Regions from separate parts of the Megasphaera sp. SW808 genome, predicted to be linked through region 2. Evidence: riboswitches for the same ligand, from Rfam matches in the RefSeq annotation. Region 2 holds a riboswitch; each other region holds the start of a gene.
The links. A riboswitch is a leader RNA that binds a small molecule or an ion and turns the genes downstream of it on or off. The one in region 2 is predicted to bind FMN.
Positions count from the first base shown of each region.

Region 1: another riboswitch for FMN. It lies ahead of E0L13_RS08790 (FGGY family carbohydrate kinase); the one in region 2 lies ahead of ribD (bifunctional diaminohydroxyphosphoribosylaminopyrimidine deaminase/5-amino-6-(5-phosphoribosylamino)uracil reductase RibD).
Region 3: another riboswitch for FMN. It lies ahead of E0L13_RS00760 (bifunctional 3,4-dihydroxy-2-butanone-4-phosphate synthase/GTP cyclohydrolase II); the one in region 2 lies ahead of ribD (bifunctional diaminohydroxyphosphoribosylaminopyrimidine deaminase/5-amino-6-(5-phosphoribosylamino)uracil reductase RibD).

Region 1 covers NZ_SJOT01000022.1:48,565-50,823, forward strand. The annotation lists gene E0L13_RS08790 (FGGY family carbohydrate kinase) at 1-1,319, opposite strand, end outside; FMN riboswitch at 1,419-1,555, opposite strand; gene E0L13_RS08795 (LysR family transcriptional regulator) at 1,685-2,259, opposite strand, start outside.
Region 2 covers NZ_SJOT01000002.1:54,674-56,932, forward strand. The annotation lists gene ribD (bifunctional diaminohydroxyphosphoribosylaminopyrimidine deaminase/5-amino-6-(5-phosphoribosylamino)uracil reductase RibD) at 1-839, opposite strand, end outside; FMN riboswitch at 939-1,075, opposite strand; gene rpe (ribulose-phosphate 3-epimerase) at 1,133-1,777, opposite strand; gene rsgA (ribosome small subunit-dependent GTPase A) at 1,780-2,259, opposite strand, start outside.
Region 3 covers NZ_SJOT01000001.1:161,453-163,711, reverse strand. The annotation lists gene E0L13_RS00765 (FAD-binding oxidoreductase) at 1-710, shown strand, start outside; FMN riboswitch at 785-916, shown strand; gene E0L13_RS00760 (bifunctional 3,4-dihydroxy-2-butanone-4-phosphate synthase/GTP cyclohydrolase II) at 1,014-2,231, shown strand.

The DNA of each region.
Region 1 (2,259 bases), on a different contig from region 2:
GTCGATACCTGCGTGTCCAGCATGTCAGCCTTGATCTGATTCCACAAATCGTCACGGCTGCCGCCTTCCGTAATGGTCAGGGTCGTCAGGTCGATGCCTGCCGCCCGGTACCGGTCGGTAACTTCCATGTAGTCGTAGCCGATGCCTTCGAGGACGCAGCGCCACATCGCCCCCTGGTCCGAGTCTAGGGTCAGGCCCGTGAAGGTACCGCGCACATGGGGGAAATCGCCGTTGCCGCCCGTCAGGTAGGGAATGAACATCGCCCCGTCGCAGCCGGCCGTATGGCGTGCTGCCAGCACGTCCAGCTCGGCATAGTAGTCGTCGTCTTCGCGGCGGCAAATCGAATCCTTGAACCAGCGCAGGGCCAGTCCGCCGGTCCGCACCATTCCCCAGTAGAAATACGTTCCCGGCAAGGTGCCCGAATTGAAGATGAGGCCGCTGCCCGGTACGGACAATTCAGGAATGATGCCGTCCGTGGCGGCGCAGAACATAGCGCACGTGCCGGCTACGTCGACGGCCTTGCCCGCTTCCAGAATGCCGCTGCCCATCATGGATTCCATCGTATCGCCGGCGCCGGCGCAAATGGGAATACCGGCAGGGAAGCCCGTTTCCAGAGCATCGTCTTCGCAGAGATGTCCAATAATGTCCCAGGGCTTGACGATACGCGGCATGTATTTCTTGTCGATGCCCAGGATGCGCAGCTGCTCATCGGACCACTCCTTGGTCACGACGTTGTAGCCCAGGCCCCAGCCGGACATAGCGCCCCAGTCGATAAAGGCGTCTTCTCCCTGCAATCCGGCCAGATGCATGAGGACGTACGGGCAGTTGTGGACGAACTTGACGCCCTTTTCCTTAAAGGCCGGAATATGCTTCATGAACCAGCGAGCAAACATAGCCGGGAACATGACGTTGGGCTCAGCGTTGCCCGTTTCGGCCGCCCAGATATCCAGCTTGAGTTCTTTCAGCGCTTCTACGTCGTCGGCCGTGCGGCTGTCCAGATAGTTGACGTACGGCGTCACGGCGTTCCCTTCGGCGTCGACGCCGGCGATGCCGCAGATGATGCCGTCGCCCATAATGGCCCGCACTGCCGCTGGGGAAATCCCCTTCTCTTCCAGCTGGCGGCTGCACGACGCCATGCACTGCTTGATGAGGCGGTAATATTCGTCTACGTCCATCTGCACCCAGCCGGGGTGAGGATAATACAGCGTCGTCTTGGCCGTATCCATAGCTACGCATTCCATGTCCTCGCTGTACACGGCGACCTTTACGCTCTGCGTCCCGGCGTCAAATCCCAAATAATATTTCTTTTCCATATCCATTACCTGCCCTTCTATCTTGCGGCAAATCAAAAAAAGGCCGGAATACATCCAGCCTTTTCGCACTTGAGAACGGCACGGCAAACACACCTGTGCCACGCCCGAAGTCTTTTCTCATCCAGACTATACTGTCGGTCCCGGAATTTCGCCGGGTCAGCTCCCTCAGGAGGTTGCGGACTATCACCGCCGGTCAGGACTCTGAAAGGATTTCCCTTTCTCACCTTGCCTCAAAGACTAAATATATTAATGTAAATATATTATGTATTTTTTACATATATATCATACTACGATGGAATGGAAAAAACAAGTAAGACGACGGCAAAAGCAAAGCCCGCCCGGTGAAACGCCTTTGTCCAGACGCCGGTGCCCTATTCACCGCGCTGCGCTCCATAGTGCTCCTGCAGATATACTTCCGTAAACTCGATGAACCGTTCCAGCAGCGGCGACAAGAACTGGTTCTTTTTCCAGACCATGTAGCTGCCGTTTTCGATGAACGGCTTCATAGGGCGCATGCACAAGCCCGGCAAGACCGTGTCGAAGTCCAGCCCCAAGGCCAGGCCGACGCCGTTGTCCGTCAGGACCATCTTGTTGTATGCCGACAGATTCATGTACACGGCCAGGCGCACGTCGGACTGCCATCGCCCCAGCCAGGCTTCGACCTGATTTTTTACGGACAAGCGGGCCGGCATGATGAGGCGCTGCCCGGCCAGATCCTGCGGCTCGACGGCCTCCTTCGCCGCCATGGGATGATCCTGCCGCATCAGCACGGTCCAGCGGTCCTTGAGAGGCATGCGCAGGTAGCTGTACTTGCTCACGTCTACGGGCTCAATGAGTAGTCCGAAATCGAGGGTTCCCTGCTCGATGCGCTCCTTCACGTCGTCGGCAATGCCCGTATACAAGGTAAACTGCACCTCTCCATAGGCCTGCTGAAAGGCCGCCATGA
Region 2 (2,259 bases):
AAATCGATGTGACGATCCCGGTTCAGCGGAGCCAGCAGGACAGTGACGCCCATGTTTTTCAATTCTCTCATCTTTTCTACCGGGCAGAGGGACGTCGTCACGACGATGGTCGGCGACGTCTTATCCGTCAGGACGAGGGAATTTAGGGGAATGTGGCCCTGCGAATCCATGATGATGCGTACTGGCTGGTGAGGCTCGTCATGGGCTTCGCGGCGGATGCGGCAGGTCAGCAGCGGATTGTCAAGCTTGACCGTATTGATGCCGACGAGGATGCCGTCGTAGATAGAGCGCAGGTAGTGGCCGTAATTGCGGGCCCATTGATTCGTAATCCACTGGGATTTTCCCGTCCGCGAGGCGATGCAGCCGTCGAGGCTCTGCGCTATTTTGACGGCGATAAACGGCTTCTGCACCATCATGTTTTTAATGAATACTTCGTTCAGCTGAGCGGCTTCCTTGGAAAGCAGCCCGATTTCGACAGGTATGCCGGCCTGCCGGAGAATGGCCGCGCCCTTTCCCGCTACGAGGGGGTTAGGATCCAGCATGGCGATGACGACCTTGCCGACTCCCTTTTCCACGAGCGTGCGGGCGCAGGGCGGCGTCCGCCCGTAATGCGCGCAGGGTTCCAGCGTAACGTATACCGTCGCGCCCTTTGCCTTGTCGCCGGCTTCGCGCAGGGCCCATACTTCCGCATGGGGCGTGCCGGCCTGGCGATGGTAGCCCGTGCCGACGATTTCACCGTCTTTTACGATGACGCAGCCGACGGCCGGATTCGGCGTTGTATACCCTAAGGCCAGCTTTGCCAGCTCCAGGGCTTTTCTCATATAATCTACCGGTTCCAAATCTGTCATTCCTTTCCTGATAGATTTTGTTATAAAAAATAAAAAGGCTACGGGTATGGAAACCCAATAGCCTTTTGCGCACAACAAAAATAAACGAAACGTCGTCTTTTCCCATCCAGACTATACTGTCGGTACCGAAATCGCATCGGTTCAGCCCCGCTTACGCCAGGCTAGCGGACTATACCGCCGGTCAGGAATTGAAAGCTGCCCTTTCTCACCTTGCCCCAAAGACTATTATTCATATCCACCTATGATTTTAGCACATAAGGGATAGAAATACAAGTACAGACTTCTTACCGCAGCGCGGCGATGGCCGCTGCCCGGTCTGCCGCTCCAAATACGGCGCTTCCCGCAACGAGGAAGGTAGCGCCGGCTTCCTTGACCGCCTGTACTGTATCGGCGTTGACGCCGCCGTCTACTTCTACGACGGCTTCCGTGTTGCCGACGGAATCGAGCAGCGCCCTGGCTTCACGGATTTTATCCAGCGAATACGGAATGAATTTCTGGCCGCCGAAACCGGGATTGACGCTCATGATGAGGATCATATCGAGCTGCGCCGCCACGCAGGATAAAGACGATACGGGCGTAGCCGGATTCAAGGCAACGCCGCACTTCATGCCGGCGCTGCGGATATGCTGCAGCGTGCTGTCCAGGTGAGGACACGCTTCCTGATGGACTGTAACGTACTGCACGCCGGCTTTTGCCAGGCCGTCTACGTATACGTCGGGATGTTCGACCATCAAATGGGCGTCGAAGGGAATGGAAACGTGCTTCCGCAAGGCGGCGATGATCGGCACGCCGAACGTCAGGTTCGGCACGAAATGGCCGTCCATCATATCGAGATGGATGCAGTCTGCTCCCTTTGATTCTACGTCTTTAATTTCTTCAGCCAGCCGGGAAAAATCGGCGGACAAAATAGAAGGACAAATGTGTATCATACCTATCGGTTCCTTTCGAGAATAGAATTGACGATTTTGCAGTACGTTTCATACCGTTCTTTCTGTATCTTGCCTTCGGCAACGGCATCCTTTACGGGGCAGTCCGGCTCCGACAAGTGGAGGCATGACGAAAAGCGGCAGCGTCCGCCGTAAGGCGTCATGTCAGGAAATAAGGCGAAGACCTCCCCTTTGTCGAGATGTTCGAATTCCAGCGAACTGAATCCCGGCGTATCGATGACATACGTATCGCCTTCCAGCTGCATGATTTCCGAGTGCCTCGTCGTATGGCGGCCCCGCTTTATTTTTTCGCTGACTGAGCCGACAGACAGGTCCCGCCCTAAAATCTGAGACAGCAGGCTCGACTTCCCGACGCCGGACGGCCCGGCAAATACGGTCATCTTATGAGGAAGCAAAGCCTTGATGGAGTCCAGCCCTTCGCCGGTAACGGCAGACACAAGATAGACATCATAGCCGCAGGTTTC
Region 3 (2,259 bases), on a different contig from region 2:
TTTTCGATTCGCCGGAACAAGCCATCGGCGCCGTCGGAGCCATTTTAAAGCAAGGCATCGTCCCGACCTGCGTCGAATATATGGACAATATTACCATTCAATCTGTAGAAAGATATCTCCATGAAAAGCTGCAGGGCAGCGATTCGGGAAATTACCTCATCGTCGAAGTCGAAGGCATCAATGAAGACGACCTGGACGACAAGGCCGTCGCTTTAGACGAGCTCTGCACGCACCACGGCGCGTCGTCGGTCCTCGTCGCCGACCACAATAAAATCTGGCAGGCCCGCAAGGCCTTCGCCGAAGCAGTCCGCGCCGAAAGCCTCATCGTCAGTAAAGAAGACGTCGTCGTCCCCGTCGACCAGGAACCGCTCCTGCTGGCGGAAATTCTCCGCCTGGCCGGCAAATACGGCCTGATCACCCGCATTGCCAGCCACGCCGGCGACGGCAACATCCATCTCAACATCTTAAAGCCCGACGATACGCCCTACGAAGACTGGGCCCGCCGGGTCGAACAAAACCAGCAGGAGCTGTACGCCTTCATCTACGCCCACGGCGGCCGTTTATCGGGCGAGCACGGCATCGGCTTTAAGCGGAAGCATTTAATGGAAGAATTTACCAATCCCGACGAGCTGGCCATGATGAAAGCTATCAAAAAGGCCCTGGACCCCAGCAATATCCTCAATCCGGGCAAAATATTCGACATAGAATAGGCCTGTCCCAGCCCGGCCGGCCGCGGCGGCTCTTGCCAAGGATAGCCATTCTGTGTATAATGATTCATGTAGTCATATATCTTCAGGGCAGGGTGAAATTCCCGATCGGCGGTATAGTCCGCGAACGCTACGGCGTAGGAGCCATGTGCTCGTGATTTGGTGCGATTCCAAAACCGACAGTATAGTCTGGATGGAAGAAGATACGATGGAGCTGCCTCCGCGCAGCTTGTGTTGTGTTGACCAAAAAGCCCTGACGCTGCTGGACAGACCGTCAGGGCTTTATCATATTCAGGAGGTTTTATTGTGGCAAAGGAAAACAGAAAATTCAATACCGTAGAAGAAGCAATCGAAGAATTGCAAGCCGGGCATATCATCATCGTCACCGACGACCCGGATAGAGAAAATGAAGGCGACTTTATCTGCGCCGCCCAGTACTGCACGACAGAAAACATGAACTTCATGGCAACCCACGGCAAGGGCCTCATCTGCATGCCCATGAGCATCGAATACGCCCGCAAGCTCGGTTTGCCGCCGATGGTAAGCGACAATACGGACAATCACGAAACGGCCTTCACCGTCTCCATCGACCACGTCGATACGACGACGGGCATTTCCGCCGTAGAACGGGCGCTGACGGCCCGCAAATGCACGGAAGAAACGGCCCGTCCCGAAGACTTCCGCCGTCCCGGCCATAACTTCCCCTTAATCGCCAAGCGCGGCGGAGTCCTGGCCCGCAACGGCCATACGGAAGCGACGGTCGACCTCATGCGCCTCGCCGGCCTGAAGCAAGTCGGCCTGTGCTGCGAAATCATGGCCGACGACGGCACGATGATGCAGACGCCGCAGCTGTGGGAATTGGCCGACAAGTACAATTTAAAATTCATCACCATTCACGACCTGCAGAACTACTGCCGCCGTCACGACAAGCACGTCGTCCGCGAAGCCGTCGCTAAGATGCCGACGAAATTCGGCGAATTCAAAATTTACGGCTACGTCAACGACCTGACGGGCGAACACCACGTCGCCCTCGTCAAAGGCGACATCGGCGACGGTAAAAACCTGCTCTGCCGCGTCCACTCCGAATGCCTGACCGGCGACGTATTCGGCTCGTGCCGCTGCGACTGCGGCGAACAGCTGGCCGCTGCCATGACCCAGATCAACGCCGAAGGCCGGGGCATTCTCCTCTACATGCGCCAGGAAGGCCGGGGCATCGGCCTCATCAACAAGCTGAAGGCCTACGTCCTCCAGGAACAGGGCTATGACACCGTAGAAGCCAATGAAAAGCTGGGCTTTGCGCCAGACCTGCGCGAATATTGGATCGGCGCTCAGATTCTGCAGGATTTGGGCGCCAAAGAACTGCGCCTGCTGACGAACAACCCGGAAAAAATCTACGGCCTCGAAGGCTTCGGCGTAGAAATCGTAGAACGCGTGCCGATTGAAATGAAGCCCCAGGAATTCGACGAATTCTATTTGGAAACGAAAAAGCATAAGATGGGACATATTCTTCCCCACCTGCGCTAATACAGCGTAATTATCTAAGAAAAAGAGC